Regions from separate parts of the Lysinibacillus sp. DFXJR4 genome, predicted to be linked through region 1. Evidence: riboswitches for the same ligand, from Rfam matches in the RefSeq annotation. Region 1 holds a riboswitch; each other region holds the start of a gene.
What was found. Region 1 has a riboswitch for S-adenosylmethionine ahead of AC2CGN_RS14465 (cyclase family protein). Riboswitches for the same ligand answer to the same signal wherever they lie in the genome.
Positions count from the first base shown of each region.

Region 2: another riboswitch for S-adenosylmethionine. It lies ahead of AC2CGN_RS21600 (bifunctional homocysteine S-methyltransferase/methylenetetrahydrofolate reductase); the one in region 1 lies ahead of AC2CGN_RS14465 (cyclase family protein).
Region 3: another riboswitch for S-adenosylmethionine. It lies ahead of AC2CGN_RS11965 (MetQ/NlpA family ABC transporter substrate-binding protein); the one in region 1 lies ahead of AC2CGN_RS14465 (cyclase family protein).
Region 4: another riboswitch for S-adenosylmethionine. It lies ahead of metA (homoserine O-acetyltransferase MetA); the one in region 1 lies ahead of AC2CGN_RS14465 (cyclase family protein).

Region 1 is NZ_JBXUNW010000006.1:98,870-106,651, reverse strand. It holds gene AC2CGN_RS14490 (erythromycin esterase family protein) at 1-670, opposite strand, end outside; gene AC2CGN_RS14485 (hypothetical protein) at 853-1,206, opposite strand; gene AC2CGN_RS14480 (DUF2225 domain-containing protein) at 1,229-1,924, opposite strand; gene AC2CGN_RS14475 (Cof-type HAD-IIB family hydrolase) at 2,242-3,015, shown strand; gene AC2CGN_RS14470 (DedA family protein) at 3,171-3,761, shown strand; gene AC2CGN_RS14465 (cyclase family protein) at 3,802-4,539, opposite strand; SAM riboswitch class I at 4,663-4,768, opposite strand; gene AC2CGN_RS14460 (MarR family winged helix-turn-helix transcriptional regulator) at 5,316-5,855, shown strand; gene AC2CGN_RS14455 (hypothetical protein) at 5,948-6,424, shown strand; gene AC2CGN_RS14450 (NmrA family NAD(P)-binding protein) at 6,421-7,287, shown strand; gene AC2CGN_RS14445 (YuzC family spore coat inner layer protein) at 7,334-7,744, opposite strand.
Region 2 is NZ_JBXUNW010000017.1:35,540-43,321, forward strand. It holds gene metH (methionine synthase) at 1-2,873, opposite strand, end outside; gene AC2CGN_RS21600 (bifunctional homocysteine S-methyltransferase/methylenetetrahydrofolate reductase) at 2,866-4,713, opposite strand; SAM riboswitch class I at 4,799-4,898, opposite strand; gene AC2CGN_RS21605 (protoporphyrinogen oxidase) at 5,024-6,412, opposite strand; gene AC2CGN_RS21610 (protoglobin domain-containing protein) at 6,713-7,782, opposite strand, start outside.
Region 3 is NZ_JBXUNW010000004.1:111,687-119,468, reverse strand. It holds gene AC2CGN_RS11995 (glycine C-acetyltransferase) at 1-793, shown strand, start outside; gene AC2CGN_RS11990 (CaiB/BaiF CoA transferase family protein) at 950-2,146, opposite strand; gene AC2CGN_RS11985 (alpha-hydroxy acid oxidase) at 2,143-3,303, opposite strand; gene AC2CGN_RS11980 (enoyl-CoA hydratase/isomerase family protein) at 3,318-4,097, opposite strand; gene AC2CGN_RS11975 (methionine ABC transporter permease) at 4,109-4,780, opposite strand; gene AC2CGN_RS11970 (methionine ABC transporter ATP-binding protein) at 4,773-5,798, opposite strand; gene AC2CGN_RS11965 (MetQ/NlpA family ABC transporter substrate-binding protein) at 5,996-6,829, opposite strand; SAM riboswitch class I at 6,918-7,022, opposite strand; gene AC2CGN_RS11960 (PPC domain-containing DNA-binding protein) at 7,181-7,684, shown strand; gene AC2CGN_RS11955 (aminotransferase class I/II-fold pyridoxal phosphate-dependent enzyme) at 7,733-7,782, opposite strand, start outside.
Region 4 is NZ_JBXUNW010000012.1:40,011-47,792, forward strand. It holds gene AC2CGN_RS18935 (spore germination protein) at 1-1,330, shown strand, start outside; gene AC2CGN_RS18940 (Ger(x)C family spore germination protein) at 1,345-2,547, shown strand; gene AC2CGN_RS18945 (hypothetical protein) at 2,557-2,784, shown strand; gene AC2CGN_RS18950 (GerAB/ArcD/ProY family transporter) at 2,806-4,101, shown strand; gene metA (homoserine O-acetyltransferase MetA) at 4,158-5,093, opposite strand; SAM riboswitch class I at 5,219-5,329, opposite strand; gene AC2CGN_RS18960 (nucleotide excision repair endonuclease) at 5,524-5,895, shown strand; gene AC2CGN_RS18965 (TrmB family transcriptional regulator) at 5,946-6,728, opposite strand; gene AC2CGN_RS18970 (TSUP family transporter) at 6,853-7,623, shown strand.

The sequences.
Region 1 (7,782 bases):
CTTCACTGAACTGTTTAGCAAGCTGATTATTTTCTAGCCATCCTCCATCTGTAAAGGCACCTTGTTGTTGAATATCAAAGCCAGCTAACATAAGAGGCTGCTCTGTAGATTGGGTTTTCTTAGTATACTCAAATAACGGTAGGGTCTCTTTTGACCACCATACACCAAAAATTCCATCCTTCATTGTCTGCTGAGCCGATTGCTTATCAATTTTCCCCTGAGCATTCATAACGTTCCCCATACCACTTTCAAAGGCAAGGACGTTGTAGCCCATTTCTTGGTGTAAAAACTGAATGATACGTGTTTTTGCTAGGCTAAACTCTGCTACACCATGCGAGCTTTCCCCTAAAAAAACAATACGCTTATCGTGTAATAAGGGCTTAAGCATCTCTAAATCTTCAAATTTACTGGATGCAATTTTTGTTGATTCAAAGGATTCAGGCTGAATGGAATTTAAACTATATGCATGGTCATTCACCCAATTCTTCCAGTCTTGTAGTGCTTCATTGGATGTACGAGCTTGCTTTACTTCTGATCCCTGCTCTAAACTTGTCTGCTCTGCTATCTTTGGAGCAGCCACTGCCGCATTTGCATTCCCATTAAATGCTATAAAACTTGTCAATGCAATACTTAAAGATAATAGCATTTTATTTCTTTTCCCTTTTGTCATTGTTCATCAATCCCTCGCAATAGATTGAACCCAATTATACGCAGGTAAGTTTAAAGTTAAGGAGATTTCTGTTTAAATTTTGTTTAAATTTGGATTTACGGTTTGAATCAGGAAGATAGATAAAAAACCTCCAAAAGTGTGATATCAAACAGATAGGACACTGTGGAGGTGTTGTATTTAACTCATTTATAGTGGTATGTACTAGTCCTGTGATTGTTGCGTTGTATTTGATTAAACCATGCACGATCCTTTTCTTCCTGCTTTAATGTATTAACGATTGTTGATGAGCAGCTAATACAAATTTTTTTCTGTGTAATTTGCCCACATCGTTCACAAGGGGCACCTAGATTAGGGAAAATTGAATTTTTTAATTTTCCTGCCTTCACCCATTTATAAAGCAGCTCCACGGAAACCCCCGTTAATGCAATGACCTCATCATTTGTTAAATAGCGATTATTTTTTCTAAGTAAAAAATGATGTAGTTCCGAAAATATATCTTCCTCTCTCACATCAATTGTTTTGACAAATCGGTGCATAGTAACTTCTCTCCTTATCCTTTCAATTTATAATTTTTCCAATATCTTCGTTTAAGATGATTGACTGTTCATCATACTTATAATTTTCCCAGCGATTGCGAGCCAATTTACGATATTTATTGGAAACATTTCGATCTGCAATTAATCGAGAGAATCCCTTTTTCGCTTCAGTCATGTCGCCAAGTCGTAGGCTTAATTCTGCATGTAAATATTGAATTCTTTCACTACCTTCTTGATTGGATGCAAATGATTTACTGTAAAAATCTCTTGCCGCAAAAAGGTAGCGCATTTCTGATTCCTGTTCCTCTTTTAAGCGATATAACCAGGCAATTTTTAAAGCGAAATTTGCCATAAGAAGTGATTCTTCCATAGATGCCCTGGACACTAAATAAGCAAGCTTAAAACTTATAATGGCATCGTCCACTGTACGCTCTTGACAGATGTTCATAGGTTTTTGAAGCTCTTTAATGTACAGCTCATCGATAAGGAGCATGAAAGGCCCATAGGTTCTTGTCATGGATTTATGGTAGGCATAGCCACAAAACGGACAAACAGCGACTTCATATAGCAATGGATTTAAGCCCTCATAGACGGGCATGAAATCTGTTTGCTCTTCGACAATTTTATAACGATTAGGACGTACCTTATAAGTGGTAAAGTGCTTTTTGCAAAACTTACAATCCACGCTACTTTCATAGTAGTAAATGTTAAATGCCATAAGAATCAACTCCTTTACGCTGATTTATTAATTATTTCTTTTGTTCTATATTTACGATGGGTATTATCGTTCAATGTATTTAATTGATTATCTTTCATTTTAACAATTCTATGTTCTTTGGTATACTCCTTTAGCATTATTAAAGTGAAAATATTATTACTTTTTTGTTTGTTGAGGTTTCTATATGTATTTGCAATAGTGTTTTTCAGTATAATGAAAAAAAGTTAAATGAATTATTTTAGTTCGAACAAGTTTTAAGAGTTTAATATAGGTATTTATAATCACTTATGTTAATGGATGAAAATGGGGTGTATAGGATGGATTGTAAAATTGTTTTTTTTGACGTAGATGGAACACTTATTAATTATGAAGATGGCTGTATTGAAGAAAGCGCGAAGAAGGCAATAGATGAGCTAAAACAGAGGGGAATTCGTATTGTTGCGGCTACAGGTAGACCTTTATCAATGTGTCAAAGATTAAGAAACATAGGCATAGAGACATTTATAACCGCAAATGGTGCATATGTTAAGCATCAAAATCAGGTAATACATAAAGTACCAATTGACAAAAATATAGTCCAAGCAGTTCAAGCCTTTGCTAATGAGAATAAACAAAGTCTTTCATTTTTTACAGAACAATTATTTATGAATAACGTACACAAGCCAAGGACACTAAAAGCCCTGCAAGAAACATTATCTTTATCTAAATTTCCTGAATTTCATGAGAATATTGTAGAGCAGGAAATTTATCTAATGTGTTTATATGCTAATGAAGATATTGAGCAAATATATACAACACAATTTCCTCATTTAAAATTTAAAAGATGGCATCCGTATATTACGAATGTATTGCAATCTGATATTTCCAAATCGATTGCTGTTCAGGCTGTACTTGATTATTTCAATTTAAGTTCTGAGGAAGCACTTGCGTTTGGCGATGGCGATAATGATATAGATATGTTAGAACAGGTTGGTTTTGGAGTTGCAATGGGTAATGCAAGTGAGGCATTGAAGAATAGTGCTGATTATATAACGAAAAAATCCATTGAAGGGGGTATATATCACGCCTTGCAAGAGCTACAAATAATTTAAGAAAGTAATCATTTGGAATCGAGTCATATTTTTAGTAAATTTAGAGGGGATGTTAAAGAAAAAAATGATTGAAGCTATAGCACTCATAATGTTAACTACATTGAGTATGATAAAGCTAACGAAAGTTATTAAAATGCTTTAGGTGGGATGATTTTATGGCACATCATGTACAATCTCTTATTGAACATTACGGGTATTTTGGCATAATTCTTATCCTAATTGGAGGGATTGTCGGGCTGCCTATTCCTGATGAAATATTTTTAACATATATAGGATATAGTGTATATCGAGAAACGCTAGAACATGTTCCGGCATTACTTAGTGCAACTATCGGGGCAATAGGTGGCATTACTTTAAGTTATTATATAGGTTATCGATTCGGGCTACCTTTATTACATAAATATGGCCCGAAGATTCATATTACTAAGCAAAAAATTGATTTTACTAAAAAATTGTTTACGAAAATAGGACCAGCCTTATTACTGATCGGTTACTTTATTCCAGGTGTACGCCATCTTACCGCATATGTAGCAGCCATTAACAACTATCCATATAGAAAATTTGCCATTTTTGCTTATGCAGGCGCGTTTATTTGGACATTTACTTTTATTACATTAGGAAAAGTATTAGGTGAGAAGTGGCGCTATGTGGGATTTTACTTATCTCACTACAGTATTTATCTTATCGTAGTATTCATCATATTAATGTTGGTCATTTATTATTTTTTCAAAAAAAGAAATAAATAAGGGTCTGATTCTTCTAAGCGAATAAGACCCTTATTTATTTTTAAGGTAAGATGGCAAATGAACGAACAGGGAATCCAGACGCTCTTTCAGGTTTCGGTACAATATTGAATATGACAGCCCCTTTTGGCGGTAGCTGATCCAAATTTGTTAAAAGCTCAATTTGATAAGTGTCTTGCTCAAGTACAAAATATTCACCATCTAACTTACCATTTTTGCGAAAATCCGCTGCTGAATCAGTGTCGAAAGTCTCGTGACCAATAGCGTTAATTTTTCGTTCTTTAAACAAAAACTGTAATGCCTCTAATCCCCAACCTGGTATATGATTATGACCCTCAGCATCCTTATTATTAAAGGCATCCTTATTAGGCCAACGCTTACTCCAATCGGTACGTAGGGCAATAAACGTACCTGCTTCAATTTCTCCATGCTCAGCCTCAAAGTCAAGAATATCCTGAACACTTAAGGTAAAATCATTATTTTGCTCGGCTTCCTTCGATTTATCAATCACGATTAAGGGTAGTACTAATTCTTTTAAATCCAAATCTTCTAAAAAGCGTGTGTCCCTAACAAAGTGGATAGGTGGATCGATATGTGTTCCATATTGTCCAGGGAAAGTGAATTGCTGCGCAAAGAAACCATCATCATGTGAAAATAAGGTTTCAAACTTTGCATCCTCAAACATAAAGAAGTGAGGTGAATTTGGTCCAAATGTATGTGTTAAATCCACCCATTTTCTTGATTTCAATAGCTGCACTGCTTGTAAAAGTTCATTCGACATCGTATTTACCTGCTTTCTATTAGTATGAGTTATTCCCTGTTTGTCTTACTTGTCCAATCATAAGCACAAAAAAGAGTCCTCCTTGGAGAAGAGGACTCTTGTGTAAAGCAACAAATGTTAGTCTTCTCATCTTCAAGGCAAACATTTTGCCAATTGGAGTTAGCACCATACCTATAGGCTGGTTGCTGAGACTTCATAGGGCCAATCCCTCCGTCTCTCTTGATAAGAAATGCAATATAAGAATTTTCAGAAATAACGATTACAAATACAATAGCATATTTATTTATAGTTTACAAGTTCAATAGGGATACAAGGAAAACGTGTAACTTTTTATTCTCTCTGTTACAGCCATGAATTTTTTTGAAGACCTTGTGTAATTAGAGATTGATTTGTTTTTATGTATTGATTTTTGTAAAAAGTAATTTTCGCCAATGGCTTTAATTCGAAAGCATTGTACCATGTGAATGAAACATTCCATTTTTTAAATAAAGCTCCAATGCTCCTTGTGTTATAAGGCTAGTATCATAATCAACCATTCCTTTTAAAGCTAGGAAATGTTTAGAAATTAGACTAGGAAGTACGGTAACCCCAACGCGCAATCTAGGGAAGATAATCTTAAGCCAAAAAGTGCGGAATTCATTTACAATTTTCATCATGGAGACAGGGCTTCGTTAGTCAATAGGAATTTAAATTCATTGATAGAACATAATTTATTATGTGGATTTGGTATAAAAGAAATATTTGACATTTAAATAGTTAGGTGCCATACTACATGTATGGTTAAAGATAAAAATAAAATGTATGATATGAATGCCGCTCCTTCGTTTGCTCAATCGAAAAGTCAAATTGAACGTTATCAATTAGAAGTTGATGCACAGGCTATACTTGTTGCATCGAGATTAATAGCTGCAGGTGCGATGCTAGGAAGTGCTGCGGAAAACCATTTTTCCAAATTTGGTTTATCTACAGGGCGTTATCGATTATTAGCTGATCTTGAAGACAATGATGGTGAAGAATTGCCATCTCAATTAGCAGAGCATCTTGGGATAACAAGAGCTACTGTGACAGGTTTAATTGATATTTTGAAAAGAGATGGACTAGTTTCACGGCGTTTGAGTCCAGAGGATGGTCGTCTAAAATTAGTGACATTAACTGAGAAAGGAAAAAAACAACTATCAGATATGGCTCCAGAACATTTTGCTTGGTTAGAGTCAATTGTTAACTTTCTAAGTGTCGAAGAGCGAGGGGTTTTTCTTGAGTTATTAGATAGAATAATGCAAGGAATTGCAGCGAGTGATGATAGCTCATATGATTAAAAGAAACAAAAAGGTTAGCTGGTAGGCTAGCTTTCCTTTTTGATATATAGTTAGGCACCTAATTATATATTGTGGAAAAATGGAGGTCTAAAATGAAAACGATTAACGAAGTTGAGGATATTCATCAAGAAAATAGCTTTATTCTGTGGCAAGAAGTATTGATTGCGTTTGTTATGCCTACCATTATGGCTGGAATTGGAGGGTTTTTCACCAGTGATGTCTCACTATCAATCCGAGCTTGTACTTCTCTTGGTGGATCTTCAGCAATAATTGCTTGGGTAATCGGGTTATGGTTTCAAAAACGCGGGATTTATAAAAGTCGAATTGCTTTTGGACATTACTCTATAATTGTAGCTTTATTTTTAAGTATAGGGCTTTTATTAGGGTTAATCGGTGCTTGGATAACATTCACAGTAATCAATTTCTTTATTCAGCATCAACAATTAAATGCATTTTACTTTCTTTGGATAGATCTCCCCTTATCTTCCACAATTGCTAGTGGACTGATTGCTTGGAGATGGAAATACAGTATTCATAAAAAAATTCATAGTGGAGGCGTTAAAAAATGATAGTAGTAATTGGAGCAACAGGAATGATTGGTAGAGAACTAGTAAAAAGCTTAATGAAGAGGGATACTCAAATCCGAGTAATTAGTAGAGATCCAAACAGGTTATTAAATGAAGTAAACAGCTTAGATTGTTCTGCTGTAGAATTTATGGCAGCAGATGTCTCTAATCCTGACAATTTACATCGCGCACTGTCTGGGGCTAGTCAGCTGTTTTTAGCATTATCCAATACACCAAGGCAGGTTGAAATTGAGCAATCCATTATTCAGAAGGCAATTGAGGTCGGTATTGAGCATGTTGTAAAAATTTCTTGTCCTCTCTATCAAGAAAGCAGTCCAGTAGCTATAGCTGGATGGCATCAAGAAATTGAGCAAACATTAATGCAATCAGGCCTGAAATATACAATATTACGTCCCTACGCATTTATGCAAAATATACTTAAATGGCGGGACACCATTTCTTCCAAAGGAGTATTTTTTGGTTGTATGAGAGATGCACAATGCAATTTTATTGATTGTAGAGATATTGCAGATGTGGCAGCAGAAATATTTATGAATAGGAAATTAGCAGGTCGAATATATACACTTACAGGGGCAAAGGTGTACAGTTATCCACAAGTAGCGGAAAAGTTAACCATTCTTCTTAATCACCCTGTCCGCTATATTGATATGGACCCAGATATATTAAGGCAAAATTTGATAAAGCATAATGAGATGCCAATCTGGTTAGCGAACCATGTTGTTGAAATTCAAATAATGTCTGTAATGGTGCCAGAAAAACCTACTGATACAGTTAGGTGCTTGTTAGGGAAAGAGCCACGTTCATTAGAATCATTTTTATATGAAACGAAAGAGAAATTTTTATAAAAATATAAGGGGCTCTTATGAAAGAGCCAATTTGTAAAAAGTGTTGTTACCAATTTAAAACTAATGAAAGCTTACAACATTCACTATCTGTAAACACAATCCTAATATTATCTGGTGTATAGTTTGTTTCAAATGTCATAGTAATACCAGACGAGATGATTAACCTTTCAACTTCTGATTTATTTGACTTCTGTGCGGCATCCATAAGATCATGTGCAAATTGTTCTGATTCATCAATTTTATCTGTAAGTAGCTGAATCTGCTGCATAATTCTCTTTACTCGCATGGCGGAAATTTTCAACTTATTTGTATTGACAGCTGGAAATGGATTGGTATTTATCGGGTTTGTCGGCATAGCTAAATATCTAGCTGGTTGGTGATGTGCTGAAGGATTTACTATTGCCAATGTTGGATAATAGGTAGGATAGACAAATATCGGATAAGGGTTGTAATACAACTAAATTCCTCCTATCCACTTGCTAATACTATATCTTA
Region 2 (7,782 bases), on a different contig from region 1:
AACTGATACATTCCAGACGGTTTCAACAAATCTCTTTTTAAATAATCGTCCACTAAGTCCTTTAATTCTATTGCTCTTGCGTCTCCCGCATCAAGTAATTGTTGTACTTGCCCCTTCAAACCCAAGTGGTGACCAAGTAAAGTGCGCATGTTTACATAAGGATATAAATGAGATACAGAATATTCCTTTTTCACATGTCGCCTTACATCGGCTGGTAAAAATACAGGTGCTTCCTTTACTGTACGAGCAGGTTTTATAGCTGTTTCTTTTGCAGGGCGGGCAGCTCGTTTCTCATCTGCTTCTAAACGTTTTTTACGGGACTCCTCAATTTCAGCTAGGAAATCAGCACGTGTTTCTGAACCCATTAAAAGATTTGCCTGCTCTAATCCTTGCATCGCATCCTTTGAATAGATGACAGGTCCATCATATTCATCCGCAATCTTAGTTTCTGTAAAACGTCGGGATAATGCTGCACCGCCCACTAAAATTGGGACGTCAATTCCCGCTTCTTTGAAATCTTGAGCCGTTATTACCATTTGCTGTGCTGATTTTACAAGTAAACCTGAAAGCCCGATAAAGTCAGGTTTTTCTTTTCGAACCGCTTCAATTAATTGAGCAGGTGTTACTTTGATGCCAAGATCAACTACCTTATAGCCGTTATTGCTTAAAATAATATCAACTAGGTTTTTCCCAATATCATGTACATCACCTTTGACTGTTGCGAGCACCATTTTCCCTTTGCCAGCACTCTCTTCATTTTTCTCCATAAATTGCTCCAAGTGAGCAACAGCAGCCTTCATAACCCCAGCTGATTGTAATACTTCCGCAACGATAAGCTGATTATTATTAAATAATCGACCGACCTCAGCCATTCCTTCCATCAATGGTCCGTTAATAATATCAAGAGGTGCTTCAAATATTTCACGAGCAGCCTCCAGATCCTCAATCAGACCTTCTTTTGTCCCCTCTAAAATATAGTAAGCTAAACGACCTTCCACTGTTTTAGGGATGTCAGCCTCTGTTTTTTCTTTCTTTTTATCGCGATAAAAATCTGTGAATACGGCTAATGTCTCATCATTCGTATTAAATAATAAATTATTTGCAAGCTTAATTTCCTCTTCTGGAATGGAAGCGTAGCGCTCTAGCTTTTCAGTATTCACAATCGCATAGTCTAAGCCTGCCTGTGTACAATGATATAAATAAACTGCATTTAATACCTCACGGCCAACAGGTGGTAATCCAAATGAGATATTGCTGACACCAAGAACCGTTAATGTACGTGGCATTTTTTCTTTGATGAGTCGAATTCCTTCGATTGTTTCTAAAGCAGAACCAATATATTGCTCATCTCCTGTACCTACCGGAAACATTAATGGATCAAAGATGATATCTTCTGGTGCAAGTCCCCATTTTTCTGTTAACAAGTGATAGGAACGTTCAGCAATCTCTAGCTTACGATGTCGATCAACCGCCATCCCTTGTTCATCTATCATTCCAACAACCAAAGAGGCACCATATTTTTTCACAAGCGGCATCACAGCATCAAAGCGCTCTTCCCCATCCTCTAAATTAATAGAGTTGATTATAGCTTTCCCTTGCGAAAATTTAAGTGCTTCTTCGATAACTTTTTCATCCGTTGAGTCTATCACAAGAGGTACCTTTACTTTTTTCACAACCTCCTGCATAAAGCCGCGCATATCTGCTAGTTCATCACGATCAGGATTTGCTAAACAAATATCAATTACATGGGCACCATTCCTTACTTGTGCACGAGCAATTTCTGCAGCTTCCTCAAATTTCCCATCAATAATTAGATTTTTAAACTTACGAGAGCCAATTACATTTGTACGTTCTCCAATAAATAATGGACGCATAGAATCGTCGTACACTAATGGCTCTATACCCGATACTACATGACCATGAGTTTTCTCAGGTAATTGGCGTGGCTTTTCGTCCTTTAGTACCTCACGAATAGCAGCAATATGGGTCGGTGTTGTACCACAGCAGCCTCCCACTATATTCAGCCAGCCCTTTTCTGCAAAGCCTTTTAGCTTTTGGGACAGTGACTCTGGTGATTCATGGTAGCAGCCTTCCTCGTCAGGTAAGCCTGCATTCGGGTAACAGCTTATATATCCCGTAGAAAGCTCTGCTAATGAACGAATATGGTCCGTCATGAATTCTGGCCCTGTCGCACAGTTCAAACCTACAGATAGTGGTTTAATATGCTCGATAGAAATGTAAAATGCATCTATGGATTGTCCTGCAAGTGTCGTTCCCATCGGTTCAATTGTTCCTGATATCATCACAGGAAGCACTTTGCCAGTCACTTCAAATGCGCGAGATACTCCTAAAGTGCCTGCCTTCACATTGAGCATATCCTGGCTGGTTTCAAGCAACAATACATCCGCTCCAGCTTCAATCAATGCCTTTGCCTGTACATAAAAGTTTTCTTCTAGCTCATCAAAAGTAATTCCACCTGTCACTGATAAGGTCTTTGTAGTAGGTCCCATCGCTCCTGCTACAAAACGTGGCCAATCAGAGGTAGTAAAATCATCCACTGCCTTACGTGCAATTTCTACAGCACGTTTATTGATTTCCTCTGCTTTTGCTCCCAGATTATATTCATTTAATACAAGGGGAGTACCTCCAAAGGTATTTGTACAAATAATATCTGCCCCTGCTTCCAAATATTCTTTATGAACCTTTTCAAGCACATCAGGTCTAGTTAGTACAAGATTTTCATTACAGCCATCATATTCCTCGCCACCGAAATCTTCAGCTGATAAATTTTCGTTTTGTAGCATTGTTCCCATTGCGCCATCAAGAATTAAAATTCGTTTCTCAAGTTGCTCTTCAATCAAATGCTTAGCCATTTATACTTACCCCTTTTTTCTGTTCATCCAATTGCTCTATAAATTTCATTAGTTCTAGTGTCATATCATAGCGTAGGAATGGTGTAATGAGGTAAATACCATTGAAATATTCTGCTGCTACCTCTACTAATTCCTTAGCAATTGCAATTCCTTCTAGTGTCGCGCGCTCCTTATCCTCACCACAAGCCTTCATCCGGGCTAATGCGTCTTCAGATAATTTAATGCCAGGAACTTCATGATGTAAGAACTCCGCACTTTTATAGCTCGTAACTGGCATAATTCCTATATAAATTGGTGCTTCTAAATGCTTTGTTGCCTCATAAATTTCTACAATTTTTTCCTTGGTATAGACAGGCTGTGAAATAAAATAATCTGCTCCATGTTCAATTTTCTTTTCTAATCGAGATACAGCTCGGTCTAATACACGGACATTCGGATTAAACGCTGCGGCTACAGAGAAATTTGCCTTTTGACGTAACGGCTTCCCTGAAAAAGATACACCTTCATTTAACTGTTTGATTAATTGGATAAGCTCCATTGAAGATACGTCATAAACACTCGTTGCCCCTGGGAAATCCCCAACCTTTGTTGGATCTCCAGTAACCGCTAAAATATCATGAATGCCTAGTGCATTTAAACCCATTAAATGGGATTGAAGCCCAATTAAATTACGATCTCGGCATGTAATATGTGTTAACGGGCGTACCCCATGTGTTTCTTTCAATAAAGCGCCCATTGCCACATTACTTATTCTTGGCGATGCTAGGGAATTATCCGCCATCATCACCACATCTGCGCCTGCCTCATATAATTTTTTAGCACCTTTAATAAAGCCATCGATTTCTAAATGTCTTGGTGTATCCAACTCTACTATAACCGAACGTTGACGTTTTACTTTTATATGCAGTGGCTCGAATCTTGAAGGTTCTGCCTCACGTACAATCTCTACTTTCTCAGGCTTCGCTAATTTTTCTTCTACTGGAGATAATTCCTCTAAGTATTTTTTCGCTGCAGCAATATGCTTTGGTGTTGTACCACAGCACCCACCTATTAAACGGACGCCTTGATCTCGAAGTGCTACAGCTGCTCGACCAAAATAGTCTGTCTCTGACTCATAAACAACACGCCCGTCTTCTAAATCTAGAAGAGATGCATTTGGATATGCTGACATAAATGCCTTCTCAGGAAGCTCTACACCTTCAAATGCTTGAATCGTATGGAATGGACCTAAACGACAGTTAACACCTACAATATCAGCACCGAGTGCCTCGAGCTCATGTAGGGCATTATTTAAACTCTTACCATTTTGCAGCACTCCCGGTTCATGCATTGAAACCTGCGCAATAATTGGCAACTTTGTTTTGGCTCGAAGCATTTTTAATGTTGCTGTTAATTCTTCAAAATCATAATAAGTTTCAAGTAAAAGGCCGTCTGGATTCCCAGCCAGTAACACAGTTGCTTGCTCTTCAACAGTCGCTAAAATTTCTTCTAATGTTGCATCGCTTTTTCGAATGCCTCGAATCCCCCCAATAGTCCCTAAAACAAATTGACCTCCATCTGCAGCTGCTCGCTTGGCAATCGTCATAGCTGCTTCATTAAACTGCTGAACACGCGATTCTAATCCGTAACGTGCTAATTTTATGGCATTCGCTCCATAAGTATTTGTTTGAATAATATCGGCTCCAGCTCCTATATACTCTCTATGAATCTTTTCAATTAATTCTGGTCTTTGAACATTCATTTCCTCATGACAGTACTCCAAGCCATAGCCGTATAATACCGTACCAATTGCACCATCTGCTGTTAGAACATGCGTTTTTAACTTTTCAAGCAATCCCATAAAACTAGCCCCTCTTCCTATTTTTCTATAATAAAAAAGCCTTCTTTAACACAAAGAAGGCTTTTACGTTTCGTAATTTTGTTCCTTCTCATCTTCGACCATAGGGTCTTCTGGATTTAGCACCTGACAAAAAGTTGGTTGCTGAAGCGTCATTGGGCCAGTCCCTCAGCTTCTCTTGATAAGAATTTAGTATGAATTTTTTAAATAATTAAAAGAATCATAACGTTAACAAACGTTTGAGTCAAGACTATTTCACGTAACAAAGGATATTTCAAACGAAAAATATAATTTTTTGTCTTATATTCTGCAATTAAGATAATTTTCCAGCAATATTATCCCCTATTTTTTTACCGTTTTGAATACAAGCTCCTATACCTACACCAAAATAAGAGCAGCCTGCAATAGATAAATTTGGATAGTTTATTTCGAGCTCTCGTAATAAGCCCTGTAATGCCTCACGATGTGCTAAATCATATTTCGGCATTTGATCAATCCATCTACTTACATTCACGACACTTGGTTTTTCTTTAATCCCCAAGCTTTTTCTTACATCCTCTAAGGCAACAACTGCTAATTCTTCATCTGTCATCCTACGTAACTTCTCATACGCAGGGTTAATGCTTTTATAGAAGAGTCGAACAAGTAATTGCTCATTTGCTGAAGTATGCTTCCACTTACGGCTTGTCCATGTCGATGCATTACAGATTACATCTGAATTATGAGACACAATAAAGCCTGTTCCATCAGCTGGTAATCTACTATCGGGTACATCAAATCCTAAATAAATTGTAATAGCGGAGGCAGTATTGAATTGGTCAAAATAACGGTTCAATGTTGCATCCTGTAATAAGTGCTGTACAGTTTCATTAGGTAATGCTAAAACTACATGATCTGCTTCAATGATCGTATCATTTGCTAAAGTAATTTGGTAGTGATCTTCCTGCTTGTTGACACTAGTAGTGCTAATTCCCTTTAAAATTTCTACATCAGTTAACGTTTCTTCAAGGCGATCAATTAAAGACGATAAACCATTTTTAAATGAAATAAATTTTTTATTAGCAGCTTTTACAAATTGTTCTCGATTTGCGTCAAAACCTTTAATAATACTACCGTACTCATTTTTATAATCAATTAAATAAGGTAATGTGGAGGCAATCGATAGTTGATGTAAATCTCCTGAATACACACCTGCTAATACTGGTGCTATTTGGTTTTGAACAAGCTCCTCCCCTAAATAGTACGTTAAAAATTCTCCAATTGAGCTGTCTTTTGTAAAGCCTACATTTGGCATTGTCAAATCCTTTAACGCTTCTTTTTTACCTTCTTCGGATACAAGTGTGCTTTCTTCTAGGGAGTGAAGGCTCATCGGAATACCGAACGTTGAATCTGCCGGAATGGCATGGAGCTCATTATTTGTGTATATATAAGAAATCCCCGTTTCGTTGTATACCAAATCTTGCTTAAAATTAAGCTCTTCAACCAGCTCCATAACACCTTTATGACGAGCTACAATTGAATCTGCCCCTGTCTCCATAATGAATCCCTGTTCGTATTCAGAGTGCAACTTACCACCTAGATATGTATTTTTTTCAACAAGCACAAGCCTTACATCTAATTTTTTTTCCTTCACTTGGCGCTGTAAATAATGCATCATACATAAACCCGTAATTCCGCCACCTAATACAACCACTGTTTCCATATTAACCGCCCCTAATTTTTGTTGTCTTCCTTTAGTATAAACCCTTTTTATTGAAAATTACGCTAAACCCTTTACAAATTTAGCAAAAATGGAGCTATCCAGTGCGAGGATAGCTCCATTACTATGACTAAATATGTATCTTTTCATGATGAAACAAAAAATACCATTGAACTTAAAATCTCGGCAATTCACTAGCTCATATTTACTAAAAAACCATTTAACACCATGTATTAATGGTTGTTATAGTGTTTATAGGCTGTAGATTTCGGTTGCCACAATAAAAATTATCCTTACTATGAATTAATTTAAGTGTTGGGCAACATTTGCTAATTTCTCAGCTGAATTCGTTACTTCTTCAAAGGCAATCCCTAGCTCATTAAGAACCTCCGCTATCGCTAATACTTCTTTTTCCATACTATCATTTTGCTCTTTTGCTTCTGTCATCGATTCTAATATTTTCGTAAATTGCCCTTCTGTTTGAACCATATTTTCCTTGCCAGATATGACCTCTTCTTGAATATTATTAAGAGAATTTGTTAGCTTATCTGTCCGTTCATTTGTTTTATGTAACAACATGGCTACTGAGGTCACAGAATCTTTTGTTTGAATCGATAGTTTTCGAACCTCATCTGCAACAATATTAAAGCCTTTACCCGCCTCTCCAGCACGGGCTGCTTCAATAGCTGCGTTTAAAGCTAACAAATTAGTCTGGTTGGCAATAGTAGTAACCACACTCATAATTGATTCCATTTCTTTGGACATACCAGTCAACTGTTCAATATTTTCTGTTATCTCCTTCAGCAAGTGAATAATATTACACATGTTTTGTGATTGGCTCTTTATTCGTTCTCGCCCCTCTAATGCCTGCTTCTCAGCCATCGCCGACACCAAAAGTGAGTTTTTTGCAAACTGTTTAATTTCATCTGATTGCTTGCTTATACGATGAAATGAGTTATTTGTTTCATGAGATATTGTAGCAAGACTTTCTGTAGACGCGACGATCTCCTTCTCCACTATTTCCTTTTTCCGCTCCATATTCTCCTTGTGCTGCTCAACAGTATTTTCAAAAGCCTCTAGTACTAATTGCTGCTCAAAATTTGAAATTTTAGAAATAGCTCGTATTGTATTCAACTGATCTTTGGGATGATGTATATACTCCTCCACTAAGTTAATAAATGATATAGATAAATCTTGGAAGGCACACATATACCATTGTGTTCTTAAACCAATATGAACATGTACTTTGGCTATTTTAGTACGTCTTTGATAAAATTCATCATCAATTGTGCCGTTAAACATTTCTATAATATGGCGGCCAAGCGTTACTTTTAATTTTTCTACAGAACTGTGACTATTAATTATACTTACTA
Region 3 (7,782 bases), on a different contig from region 1:
GAATCATGCTTCTATTATCGATGGTTGTCGTTTATCAAAGGCGAAAATCATTGCGTTTAATCACTCTGATATGGATGATTTACGTGCGAAGGCAAAAGCAGCAAAAGAATCTGGATTATACAATAAAATTATGGTCATTACTGATGGCGTTTTCTCCATGGATGGCGATATTGCTAAACTGCCGGAAATTGTGGAGATTGCAAAGGAATTTGATTTAATTACGTATGTAGATGATGCGCATGGCTCAGGTGTTACTGGTAAAGGAAAGGGTACAGTGAAGCATTTCGGTTTAGAAAAAGAAATCGACTTCCAAATTGGTACACTTTCTAAGGCGATTGGCGTTGTTGGCGGGTATGTCGCAGGTAAGAAAAACTTAATTGACTGGCTAAAAGTACGCTCACGTCCATTTTTATTCTCAACAGCATTACCGCCTGGCGATGTGGCAGCGATTACGGCGGCAGTACAAATGTTAATTGATTCCACTGAGCTTCATGATAAACTTTGGGAAAATGGCGATTATTTAAAATCAGGGCTTGCTAAGCTTGGCTTTAATATTGGGGAATCCGAAACACCAATAACTCCATGTATTATTGGCGATGAAAAGCTGACGCAGGAGTTCTCACAGCGTTTATTTGAAGAGGGCGTTTATGCGAAATCAATCGTTTTCCCAACGGTTCCAAAAGGTACAGGTCGTGTTCGTAATATGCCTACAGCGGCTCATACAAAAGAAATGCTGGATAATGCACTCGCAATTTATGAAAAAGTAGGTCGCGAACTAGGCGTTATTCAATAAAAAAGGGTTGCCTCTTCGTGAGGTACCCTTTTTTATATTTAAATGGATAGAACCCTCAAAGTGACGGATAGGTAAACTGGATCAACGGATAGAACCCTCAAAGTGATGGATAGCTAGAGTGAATCAATCTATTAAAACGCTCAAAATGGATAAGCGCTATTTTGAATGAATGATATTTGCGGTGTTTAGCTGTTTGATGCGTTCATCTGTCACATGCAATGATTTTAAAATTTCCTCATTATGCTGCCCTAATGTTGGAGCGGCTTTTGTTAGCTGTCCAGGGGTCTGAGAAAATTTCGCTGGGAAGCCTAGTGTACGCATTGGCCCAGCCGTTGGATGCTCATAGGACAGGACCATGTCACGCTCCAAAATATGAGGGTCATTCAATGTTTGATCGTAGGAATAGATGGGGCTAGATGGTACACCATATTCATCTAAAAGCTGAAGCCAATATGCAGCTTTATGCTTGACTAATTCACTTTCGATTTCTTCCTCCAATGCTTTAACATTTTGAGCCCTCAAGTAGTTTGACGCGAATAGTGGATTACTCAGCCAATCTGGACGATGGACGACTTTGGTGGCAAAAATTTCCCATAGCTTTTGATTACCTGCACCGACTAAAATATAATCATCCTGTGTTTTAAAACCCTGATAAGGTGCAGAAACACGATGCGCAGTGCCTGTTCGCTCAGGGAGCTGGCCTTGTCCAAAGTAGGCTGCAGCCTCCCAAACCGTCCATGCCAGTCCAGACTCTACTAAGGAAACATCAATATATTGTCCTTCACCGCTACGCAGCTTGTAAATATAGGCCATTAAAATAGACTGTAATGCTGTTTGAGCAGCCGCAATATCGTTTACAGCAAAGCCAACCTTTACTGGTCTGCCATCTGCCTCACCAGTCATATGCATTAAGCCACTAAGTCCTTGCGCCATAATATCGTAGCCGCCTTTTTGACTATAAGGACCTGTTTGACCATAACCTGAAATAGAGCAATAAATAAGGCCAGGATTCATATCTTTTAGTGTTGCATAATCTATCCCTAATTTTTTTGTGACGCCAGGCCGATAATTTTCCACAAGCACATCTACCGATTGGATAAGCTCTTTAAATAGTTCTAATCCCTCAGGTGTTTTTAAGTTCAAACAAACACCTTTTTTATTACGATTAACCATCATATACATATGGCTTTCTTCATTAATAAAGGGACCCATTGTACGTGTGTCGTCTCCATTGGGATACTTCTCAATTTTAATGACTTCAGCCCCCATATCTGCTAATACCATTGTGCAGTATGGACCAGCAAGCACCTGTGATAGATCAACAACTTTTAAGCCTTGCAATGCTTGATTCATTTTTCATCGACTCCATCTTTTTTCACTAAAGTAATATTTCGTAGGGCTGGAAGGGAGGTTGCGCCTGCTAAAGCAATGGAAACTTTCAATTCATCGTATAGATTCGTCATGACTTTTTCCACTCCCTGCTGTCCAGCTAACGCCAGCCCATAGACAAAAGGACGACCAATGGCTACTGCATCTGCCCCTAAAGAAAGTGCTTTTAGGGCATCCATGCCACGATACACGCCACTATCTAAAATGATTGGAATTTGTCCATTTACCGCTTTGACAATCGCAGGAAGCGCATCAAGTGATCCTACTACACCATCCAGTTGGCGCCCCCCATGATTTGAAACAATAATACCATCGATACCATTTTCTATAGCTAGCTTTGCGTCTTCAGGATGTAAAATACCTTTTAATAAAATAGGGAGATTAGATCGGCGCTTTAATTCACGTACATTTTCCCAACTTAAGGTAGGATGGAAAACATTTTGCAACACACCCTGGACGTAGGATTCAAATGATTCATCTGGCAGGGAAGCCATAAAAACAGGATCATTGATATAGTTTCCTCTTGCATAGCCTAGCTTTAAAGGCGAAAATTGGTTGCGTACATCCTCTTCACGCCAGCCAAGCATAACTGTGTCGACTGTAAGAACGATTGCTTCAAAGCCAGCAGTCTCTGCTCGAGCGGCCATACTATAAGCAATTTCCTCGTTGGTAGACCAATATAACTGAAACCATTTTGTAGCCGTAGGTGCAGCTTGTGCAACCTCTTCAAGTGCAAAGCTAGAAACTGTACTTTGTATATAGGGTATTTTTAATTGTTGAGCAGCGCGAACAACTGCAAGCTCTCCATCATCATGCACCATTTTATTCATGCCAACAGGTGCAAATAAAAAGGGTGTTGGATATGTTTTTCCGAAAAGCTTTATCGAAGTGTCAACATTGGAAACATCATTTAAAAAGCGGGGCACAATGGAATACTTTTCAAAAGCAGCACGATTATTGCGCAATGTTTGTTCGCCTCCTGCACCAGAGCGTATGTAACCAAAAGGTCCAGCTTCCATTTTTTCCGCTACAGCCTTCTCTAAATCAGCAAAACAAATAGGGAAGGGAGCTTGGGCAGTTATATTTTTTAATAGAAGGTCTCCATTAGTTGTATTTGTCATCGTCACTACCTCACTTATTTATTAAAAATGGGCTTTCTTTTGTTTAAAAATGCCTGTATGCCTTCGTTATAATCTTCTGAGCTAAAGGAGTCGAGAATGATTTGAGCTAACACATCATTTTCTTCATTTTCTCCATCTACAATAGCTTGAATAATTTTTTTTATGCCTGCATTGGCGACAGATGATTTACTTAAGAGATGCTCAGCGAATTGCAATGTGGCATTTTCAATATCCTCTGGCTCATGTAGGGCAGTAATCAAGCCAATGCGCTTTCCTTCTTCAGCAGTAAAAATGTTTGCTGTGTATAAAATTTCCTTTGCCTTAGCAACTCCAACAATATTGATAAGACGCTTGGTACTTTCAAGATTATAGACAATTCCGATGTTTGCTGCAGTGATACCTAATTTACTTTTGGGTGTAGCAATTCTAAAATCGCAGGCGTTTGCTAACTCTAAGCCACCGCCAATCGCTAAGCCCTGTATCATAGCTATGGTTGGGTGCGGAAATTTATAGAGTGCATCAATTGCCTTTAATGCTAAATCATTATATACTTTCGCGTTGTCAGCAGCATAACGAATATCTAAAAACTCACTAATATCTGCCCCCGAAGAAAAAGCAACTTCATTTACACCGCGGACAATTAAAAGTTTAATCGAAGGGTCAGAGCTTAAATAATAAAGCTCATTCAAAATAGCCTGAAACATTGCCCTTGATAAAGAGTTACGTTTCTCAGGACGATTAATCACTAAAGTTGCTATATAACCATTTTTCTCTACATAAATTTCATTTGTCACAGTGCTCCTCCTTAATCCTTCTTAAGTTTTGCTGCAAATCGATTGCCAATAGATTGAATACTCTGAACAAGGATGATTAAAATAAATACAGTCGCATACATAACATCGACCTCATAGCGTAAATGACCATAACGGTATGCAAGATCACCTAAACCACCTGCACCAACCATACCTGCCATTGCCGTTGCTCCAATAAGACCAATTGTGGCAATGGTTAAGCCTAAAATAATAGAAGGGCGAGCCTCGCGTAATAAAACATTCCAGATGATATGACGGCGTTTAATGCCCATTGCTGTATAAGCCTCTACAACACCTGGGTCCACTTCTAAAAGTGCTGTCTCCATCAGTCGTGCGATGTAAGGTGCTGTATAAACAACAAGTGGTACAATGACACCTTTCACACCAATCGTTGTCCCAACAATTAGCTTTGTAAACGGTAAAATAAAGAAGAGTAAAATGATAAATGGAACGGAGCGAATTATATTAATGAATAAATTGAAAAATTGATAAAGAAATTTATTTTCGAAAGATTGACCAGGACGTGTTAAAACAATTAAGAGCCCTAACGGAATCCCAATGACAACGGAAAAGAATAAAGAAATTCCGACCATTTGGAAGGTTTCAATAATTGATTTCCCAATAACATCGGACCAATCTGTAAAGAAGCTTTGAATACTATTCATTTTGTTCGCCTCCTAATTCTTCTACGGCTACTCCATTTTCGGTGAAATACGTTAATGCCTTTTGTACAATTTGTGCTTCACCATTTAAATGAACGACAATATTTCCGACAATGCCGTTTTTTAATTCAATAATATTGGCAGTTAAAATATTTGGCTGAACATCGTAAACTTTGCTGACCTCTGCCAATAACGGTTTTCCAGTACTTTCGCCGAGAAATGTTAGACGAATAACACTCCCTGAAACATTGAGCTGCTGAATAAGGGAAGGGGATAGATTACGCTGTGAAATCGTGCTCAAGAACTTTCTCGTTGTTGGATGCTGTGGCTTCGCAAAAAGATCAATAGCTGAACCATACTCCACAACTTTCCCTGCCTCAAGAACAGATACATCATCGCAGATTTTTTGTATGACATTCATTTCATGCGTAATGAGTAAAATAGTAATGCCTAGCTCACGATTAATTTTCAATAAAAGCTCGAGAATGGCTTCTGTTGTTTCTGGATCAAGTGCACTAGTCGCTTCATCACTTAGTAAGATTTCTGGTTCTTGTGCCAACGCACGTGCAATAGCAACACGTTGTTTTTGACCACCTGAAAGCTGACTTGGAAAGCTCTCTAATTTTTCTGTTAAGCCAACAATTTCAGCATATTTCGCCACACGATTTTTCACTTCGGTATCGTTATAGCCAAGTAGCTTTAATGGGATAGCAATATTGTTATAAACGGTCGCAGTTTTTAAGAGATTAAAATGCTGGAAAATCATCCCGATTTTTTGACGGGTTTTACGAAGATCATTAAGGGAAAGGGAAGTAATATCCACATTGTTGATCCAGACTTTTCCTGTAGTTGGACGTTCCAATAGGTTAACACAGCGAATAAGTGTGCTTTTACCTGCACCACTATAGCCAATAACCCCATGAATTTCACCTTTTTTAACATGAAGGTTAATCCCATCAACTGCTCTGACAATACCTTTCTTTGTTTTAAATTCTTTAGATATATTTTCTAATCGAATCATCTGGATGTCTCCTTTCTAAAAAGCAAGAATCTGCTCGCTTTCCCAAAGGAGTCTCGCAGATTCTTATTTTATCCTGCTTAATGGGCTGGAAAATTCCCTCTTCAAGAACAAATAATGCTGATAAGGAATCTAACAGCGGTATAAGCCTGATTTAATCAGTGGAAGATGGGGAAAACCCTGTTTTATTTTTTGGCTACTTACCAGCTTGCAATTACAGAACCCTTAAATTCATCTTCAATAAATTTGCGTACTTCATCAGATTGATAAGCTTCAACAAATTTTTTAATCGTTGGATCATTCTCATTTTCAGCACGTACTACAATATAGTTTACATAAGGAGAGTCAGTAGATTCTAAAAGGATAGAATCTTTTTTAGGATTAATGCCAGCCTCCAGCGCAAAGTTTGTATTAATAGCTGCTACATCAACCTCACTAAGTTGTTTTGGAATTTGGGCAGCCTCTAACTCTATGAATTTTAAATTTTTCTTGTTTTCTTCAACATCTCGGATAGACGCTGTTAGCCCAGCACCTTCTTTTAATTTAATATAGCCAGCCTCTTGCAGAACAAATAATGCACGGGCACCGTTTGTCGGATCGTTTGGTAAACCAAATGTTGCTCCGTCTGGTATTTCATCAAAAGATTTATATTTTTCAGAGTAAACACCCATTGGATTCAGAATAGTTTTTCCAACTGGTACTAAGTCTGTATCGTGATCTTTATTAAAAGTATCTAAGAAAGGCTCGTGCTGATAGCTATTTGCATCAAGATCACCTTCAGCTAACGAGGTATTAGGTAAAACATAATCAGAGAAGGATTTAAGCTCTACTTCCAGGCCTTTTTCCTTTGCCACTTTTGCCGCAACCTCTGCAATTTGTTCATGTGGACCAGAAGTAACACCTACTACGATCTTATTTTCATCAATAGCCTTACCTTGGTCTTCTTTACTATCTTCTTTTGTACCGCAACCTACTAACGCTGCTGCTAATGTAAGACCTGCTAAGCCTAATAAAAATTTGTTTCGTTTCTTCATGAAAATGACCTCCAAAGTTTGTTTTATCGATTTTTAAAAATAAAAAAACTCTCTTATAAACTAAGAGAGGCTCATGAAAAAACGTCCTCTCTTATCTATCAAACGATGATCGTTTGCAGGATTTAGCACCTTCCTTTAAAAAGGAGGTTGCCGAGCTTCATAGGGCCAGTCCCTCAGCTACTCTTGATAAGAGATATATAGTATTTTTATAAATCCGATAGAACTAATATAAATTATAGGTTATTATTAGTCAATAAATATTTTGATTTTTTATTGTATTTAGTGGGTATTTATTGTCCACTAAATCAAGATAAAGCCACAGAAAATAAAGTAGCAAAAAGAGGTGTAGAGATGTCTATAAGAGTAAATTATGGAGTTGGAGCATTTGGAAAAGTCATTAGTGCTCGTATTTTAATGGGGACTGATATGATCGAGGGAATAGAGGCTATCTGTCAAGAGAACGATATTGAGTCAGCTACCATTGTTAGTTGTATTGGTAGTTTGCAAAATAGTAGTTTTGTTTATTTAGTACCAGATGAGATCTCTAAAATCAATGTCCGTTTCAGTGAAGTGATAAAAAAAGAGGGACCACTTGAATTTATTCAAGGTGCTGGTGTTGTGTGTAAACGTGATGGAGAATATGAGACGCATCTTCATGGATCAATGAGTGATCAATGGGGTCAAGTATCAGGAGGACATTTGATAAAGGGCGGAAATATTGTGATTACGGCCGATATCGTTTTGGCAGAGGTACAGGACGTTCAGCATATACGCAAATTTGATGATGAAACAGGACATATTCAATTTTATCCCTTAGAAAAAGACTTACAGAGTCCAAGAAAGATTGAGAAATGAAAAAACTGTTCTATGGCATTGCTGTAGAACAGTTTTTATTGAATTTGTTTATATAAATAAATTTAATTGTTCGATTCGATTTATAGCTTCACGTAAAC
Region 4 (7,782 bases), on a different contig from region 1:
GCTCGATCTGGTTGAAGTAAATGGCTCAGAAACAGATATAGAAACAATTCATCAATATATTAAAGAATCTTGTTTGACAGCCGGTGATGCCAATAATATTTCTCATTTCTCAGCATTGTATACCGCGATTTTAAATGGCAATACAGTCATCTTATTAAATGGATGTAATTTTGGTATTGTAACAAGTACAAAAGGTGCTAAAGATCGAGAGGTTACAGAGCCATCAACAGAATCTGTGATTAGAGGTCCAAGAGAATCCTTTACTGAAACGTTACGCACTAACACTGCCCTTATCCGTCGAAAAATTAAAAGTCCTAATCTTTGGATAAAATCTCGTGTGGTTGGAGAGGTAACCCAAACAGATATAGCTGTTATGTATATAAATGGTATTGCTAATGACAAAATAGTGGCTGAGGTACTGGCACGCATTGACCGTATTAACATTGACGGCATATTAGAAAGTGGCTATATCGAGGATTTTATTCAAGATTCTAAATTCGCAATATTTCCAACAATCTATAATTCTGAACGACCTGATGTTATTGCTGGAGAATTGTTAGACGGGAAAATTGCTATTCTAGTGGATGGTACACCCTTTGTGCTGGTGGTACCCGCTTTATTTACTTCCTTTTTACAATCTGCTGAGGATTACTATCAAAATTGGATCATCAGCTCTCTTATTCGGTTATTAAGATTTTTAGGAATAAGCCTTGCGTTGGTGGCACCATCACTCTATGTTGCCATTACCACCTTTCATCAAGAAATGCTTCCAACCGCTATGCTTATTAGTATTGCCTCCCAACGAGAAGGCGTTCCTTTCCCTGCAGTGGTTGAAGCACTTATTATGGAAATTGCCTTTGAGGTGTTACGAGAAGCAGGTCTTCGAATGCCAAGAACAATTGGACCTGCTGTATCCATTGTGGGAACCTTAGTCATTGGTCAGGCAGCCGTTGAAGCAGGCATTGTATCAGCTGTAATGGTAATTATCGTAGCTTTAACAGCAATTTGTAGCTTCCTGTTCCCTGCCTATGGTTTATCTAACACCATTCGGGTTCTACGTTTTCCATTAATGATTGTAGCAGCAATGCTAGGTTTATTTGGTGTGATGTTTGGCATTATGATTATTATCCTACATTTATGTAGCATTCGCTCTTTTGGTGTGCCGTATTTAAGTCCATTCGGTCCACTAATTTTAAAGGATCAAAAAGATGCGTTAGTATTGTTTCCTCGAAGAGCGCTATTGACTCGACCACGCTTAGTCAGCCAAAAAAATAATGTTAGAGGACATAAGTATTTGGATACGAAAAAAAGAAATAAATCTAATGTATAAACGAGGAATGGTACATGTCAAAATTCAGCTTAATTTGTTTCCTTCTCATCCTCCCTTTACTACTAAGTGGTTGCTGGAGTAAGCGTGAACTAAATGAATTAGCAATTGTCCTAGCGTTCGGCATTGATAAGGTCGATGATGAATTCGAATTATCGATTCAAGTAGTAGATCCTAGTGAAATTTCTACTAGACAGCCTTCTACTGGACGAACTCCCGTGATTACCTATCACGCAAAAGGAGAAACCATTTTTGAAGCTATTCGAAAAATGACGGTTTTAGCAGCTAGGAAACCCTATTTTTCTCATCTTAGGATTGTTGTTATCGGTGAGGAATTAGCGAAAGAGGGAATAAATGAAGCACTAGATTTAATTTCCAGAGACCATGAATTTCGAAATGATTTTGATGTCATCCTCTCTCATCAGGCATCTGCTAAGGATGTTTTAAATGTGTTGACACCGATTGAAAAAGTACCAGCCAACAAAATGCTAAATTCTCTGAGAGTGTCAGAAAAAGTTTGGGGCTCCACCATTTCCATCAATATCGATGATTTAGTGAATACTTTAAACAACAATGAAAAAAGTGCAACCCTTTCAGCTATTGAAATACATGGTGATCCAAAATTAGGTATGGATCAGACAAATGTAAAAAAAGTGAAAACCCCTGTACTTTTAAAATATGCTGGATTAGCCGTCTTTAAAAAAGATAGATATATCGGACTTTTAACAGAAGATGAAAGCAGAGGCCTTAGCTTTATCAATGACAAAATAGAGAGTACCATTGAAATTATTGCTTGTAAAAAAGGAGGTACTCTGTCAACCGAAATTACCAAATCAACTAGCAAAGTAAAAGGTAATTTTAAAAAGGGCTCTCCTCAGATCAATGTGCATATTGACGTGGAACAAAATGTTGGAGAAGTTGAATGTAATATGAAGCTTTCTAACAATAAATCCATTAAATATATAAATAAAAAAACGGAGGAAATTATTAAACAACAGGTTGAAAATACAATCAGAACCGTTCAGCAAAATTATCAAGTAGATGTTTTCGGTTTCAGCGAAGTACTCCATCGATCAGATGCAAAACAGTGGAAAAAAATAAAAAAAGACTGGGATACAATTTTCCCTGAACTTCCTATTAAGGTTGAGGTTCATGTAAATACACAGGGATTAGGAACCTTGCAAAATTCATTATTGCATAAATCCAAAAAGGAGGAATAGGCCTTGATAATGACGCTTTTTATACTAGTTATTTCGTCTATAATTGCCTTTGCTTTTATCCCACAATTAAAGAAAAAGAAAGAAACGAAAACGATTATAACTTTTTCAATTATTTTATTATTTGCTACTGCAATAAATATTGGCATTGCATTAAAGCTTAAGATTCCAAGTCCACTTGACTTTATCACATTTATTTTTTCGCCCATCAGAGATCTAATTGTTTCACTTACAAAATAAAAAAGAAGGGGGTTGCTCATAATGGAAAAAGAAATCATTAGTTCAAGGCAATTTATGATCATTACCCTTCTCTTTTCTATTGGAACTGCCATATTAATTATTCCTGCCACTATAGCAAATGCTGCAAAGCAAGATGCATGGATTGCAGCAATCATTGGAGTCGCAATCAGCTTTCTGTTAGTGAAGCTTTATATTTCTTTAGGAAAACGCACACCTTCCCTCACATTCATTGAGGCAAATGAAAAAATACTAGGTCGCTTTTTAGGGAAATTTACAGCGGTTGGCTTTATACTTCTTACCTTTCTTTCCTCAGGTGAACTATTATATTTTATTGGCATTTTCATGAAAACAGAAGTGATGCCGGAAACACCTACGATGGCATTTGCATTGTTATTTAGCATCATCATTGTATATGCTGCTTTTCTTGGCATCGAAGTATTTGCTCGCTCTGCAGAGATTTTATTTCCCTTTTTTATCCTGATTTTTATCGTCTTTGCAGTTTGTATTACACCTCAAATTAGTTTTGATAATGTACAACCAATTTTGGAAACACCTAAAAAATTCTTATTGTATAGTATTATTCGATTTATGAGTATTTTTTCTTTCCCACTAGTTGTACTGCTAATGCTTTTCCCATCTGTCGTAAATGTCCAAAAATCTGCACAAAAGGGATTTTACATAGGAACACTTATCGGTGGAATTGTCTTAATTATTCTAATTACCTTATGTATTCTTGTATTAGGTCCTGCTAATACCGCCTCCCGTACTTTCCCTAGCTATGCATTGGCGCAAAGAATTTCAATCGGGAACTTTTTACAGCGTATTGAAATTATTATGGCTGGTATGTGGATTGTATCCATTTATATTCGGACTTTTATGTATTTTTACGCATCAGTCATTGGTGTAGCGCAGTTATGTAAGATAAAGGATCATCGTCCACTTATTTTACCATTCGGTTTATTAATGATTGGTCTTTCTCAAATTATTCATCCTAATATTGTTCATTCCAATGTCTACAATAATGAAATTTGGCCTATATTTTCTGCGATATTTACCGTTATTTTACCGTTAACGTTGCTGATCATTGCGAAAATCCGCAAAATAGACGGGAATTCACAAGGTGAAAATAGCAATGAAATTCAAACAAATAACAATAATCAGGCGCAGCAAGATAGTGAGACTAAAAACAAGAATAGTAATAAACAGAGCGACTCTAAAGATGAGGCACAAAATGAAAATAAACTAGAAAAAGCCAGTGAACCACAGACTAAAAATGAAGATAATGGAAAATCCGATCAAGATACAAGTGAACATTAAAAATGATGACCTTGAAACTAACAGGTCATCATTTGATCATTTATTTCGCTTCAAAATTAAATATGATATTCAATTTCATCAACGAAATCCCATTCATATGGTGTTTCCTGATAAACATAATAATTCAACCAGTTTGAGAATAACAAATGGGTGTGGGCACGCCATGTATTAATGGGCTCATTTGTTGGGTCGTCATTCGGGAAATAGTTCACCGGGACAGCAATGTCTAACCCTTTCGCAACATCTCGTCCGTATTCATCTGCTAAGGTTGTCGCGTCATATTCAAGATGACCTGTAATCATAATGTTTTTATTATCCTTGGACTGCACAATAAATACACCAGCTTCCTCTGAATAGGACAGTAAACGTAAATCAGGGTGATTGCGTACTTCATCGATTGAAACAGATGTATAACGAGAATGTGGTGCTGTAAATAAATCACTAAAGCCACGCACTAAGTCCACTGTTAAATCTGTAATGACATGCGAGTAAACCCCTGAGCATTTTGCTGGAAGTTCAACCTTCCCGATCCCATAATGATGATATAAAGCAGCCTGTGCCCCCCAACATATATGTAGAATCGATGTAACGTTTTTCTTAGACCAATCCATAATTTGTGAGATTTCCTGCCAGTAATTCACCTCTTCAAAAGCCATTTTCTCTACAGGCGCTCCCGTAATAATCATGCCATCAAAGCGGCGATGACGAATTTGTTGGAAAGTTGTGTAAAAAAGCTGTAAATGTGATTTACTAACATTTTTTGATTCATGTGTTGCTGTATTTAAAAATGTAATATTGACCTGCAGTGGCGTATTCCCGAGTAAGCGCAGTAACTGCAGCTCTGTCTTCTCTTTCTCAGGCATTAAGTTTAAAATTAATATATTTAATGGACGAATTTGTTGTGTTTTCGCACGATCCTCTTCCATCACGAAGATTTTTTCCTCTCGTAAATGTTCTCCAGCTGGTAAGTTCTTTGGAATATTAATTGGCATCTTGCATTCCCCTCTCTTTTATTTATAAAAGTGTTAATCGTAATGATTACAATGACACTTTTATGAAATTAAAAAATCCCCCTCATTCCATGCGAGATAGAATGAGAAGGACTTTACCACGTTCACTCTTATCTCTCAAAGGAAAAACCCTTTGCTGGAATTAGCACCTTTCTAACATTTGTTAGAGGTTGCTGAAGCGTCATCGGGCCAAATCCCTCAGCTTCTCTTGATAAGATTATTTAATTAAAATGAATTGTAACATGAACAATTAAGAATATCAATAAAACATAGAATATTTCGTCATTACAATGCATGTTCAGCTCAAGTTTGATGAACACTAATTATCATAGCAACATATGAAATTTTATGGTAAACATGCTGTAATTATGTTAACATATACCTTTAGTAACAGAGAGGAACGTGAACTAGCTTGATTAAAATTGAATTTCCGAAACCAGATACAGTCATTCGCCAGCGTGAGCAGGATGTAAAGCCTGGTGATGTACCCATTACACCATACCACGGATTTATTGACTTCCATAAAATCACACGAGACAAAGGTGGTATTTTCTTATTTTACAATGAGAAAAATGAGCTTTTATTTGTCGGTAAAGCACGTAAAATTCGTCAACGTATAAAAAAGCATTTTGAAGACAATGTATCCCCTATGAAAAATCATCGTCAAGAAATTTTCAAAATTGAGGTATATGAAATCGAAGATCCGATGGAACGTGAAATTTACGAAACATATGCCATTAATGTTTTCCGTTCTAAATATAATGTTGATAAAGTATTTTATTAAAAAAGAATCTGCTTGCCTCTTAAGTATTAGGCAAGCAGATTCTTTATTTTTTACTCTACAAAAAATGCCTTTCGTTCTTTCGTAATCCATTCCTCAAGCTCATGATCATCTCGTCTTAGTAGACGATTAATAAGGACGTCATGCCAAATATAATCTTCTAATAAATAGATGTGAACCGGATCATTTGTAATAAAAGCGGTTTCAAGATTTGAAGGAGAATGTCCATAAATCATCTCTTGCCCATCGATAGACAAGATAAACCAATGGGGAGTGGAAGATTTTTTTGTATAATAGGTCATTCGATGCCTATCAATGGATGACACAGGCTCATCCACGTATAGCGTAATACCATGTACAGCGACCTGTTCAGCCACCTCATAAATATCCTCTCGTAAGGCTTCATACATCTCTTCCCACATAGAAAGAAGTACTTTTTTCTCAGCTTTTTTTAATAAGGACTGACAATAATTAATAATGGTCTGCCTGCCTTTTAGCATTAACACTTTAGGCTCCGCTTCCTGCTCCTTAGATTCTAATTTTTCTAATTGATCACTAATAGACGTAAAATTCGATTCCCAACGCTGCTGTATTTGCTGCAGAAACATCTCAACAGGAATGGAACAATAGGTTGTTTGATCAACAGCTTCCTCTTTTAGCACTAATCCTTTTTCAACGAGTACATCCAGAATGTCATAAATTCTTGCTCGAGGAATACCAGAATTTTTGCTGACCTGATAAGCACTAATATGGCTCTTTTGTACAAGTGCTGTATAGGCCTTTGCTTCATATTCTGTAAATCCTAGCTCTTTTAATTGGGCGATTAATTCATCCATCCAATCCCTCCATTTCCTTTATTATAGAATAATTTAACGAATAGAAGCCAATGAAAAAAATATCTTTACAGAGAAACGAAAATTAGTTACTATTTCAGTAGTAACTATGTAATGAGGTGTCAACATGTTTTTTGAAATAGATGTAAATGTAGTAATTTTATTGATCGCGTTTGGGTTTCTCGCTGCTTTTGTAGACTCAGTAGTTGGCGGAGGAGGCTTAATCTCATTACCTGCTCTGTTGTTTGCGGGTTTAAATCCTGCAGCAGCGGTTGCAACCAATAAGCTAGCAGGTACCATGGGTTCATTAACCTCTACAATTTCCTTTTATCGTTCAGGACAGCTAGACATTCGTTCTGTTTTAAAATACTTTCCACTAGCCTTTGTAGGGTCATTGTTTGGCGCATGGACTGTGCATTTAATCAATCCCTCTCTACTCAAACCAATCATGCTCATAATGCTTGCAGGAGTAGCCGTTTATACAATTTTTAAAAAGGATTGGGGCTCTGTATCCGCTGTCAAAACATTATCGCCTTTGCACTTGGTTTTATTTATGTTTTTGCTATTTAGTATTGGCTTCTATGATGGATTTCTCGGCCCAGGTACAGGATCATTCTTAATCTTTAGTTTTTTACTTGTTGGCTTTGACTTTTTAAAGGCAGCAGGTAATGCAAAGTTTTTAAATTTAGCAAGTAACTGTGCTGGTCTTTTAATGTTCATCTACTTAGGACATGTTCATTTTGCCTATGGATTCATAATGGGTATCGCTCAAATTGCTGGTGCAATGGTGGGTTCACGTGTAGCCATTAAAAAAGGTAGCGGTTTTGTACGGGTTTTATTCATCATTGTGACCATAACATTATTAACAAAAAATGCATATGATTACTTTGCTCATTAATAAACATGAAAAATGCCATGAATGTATAATGATAATAAAGTTATTGAATTTTGATTAATAAAAGCTAAGAGCCTTACTACATTCTACGTAGCAAGGCTCTTTAAAGTTGTTTAATTTAAGTGTAACTCTTCACAATTACTTGATATTATATAGGTGAAT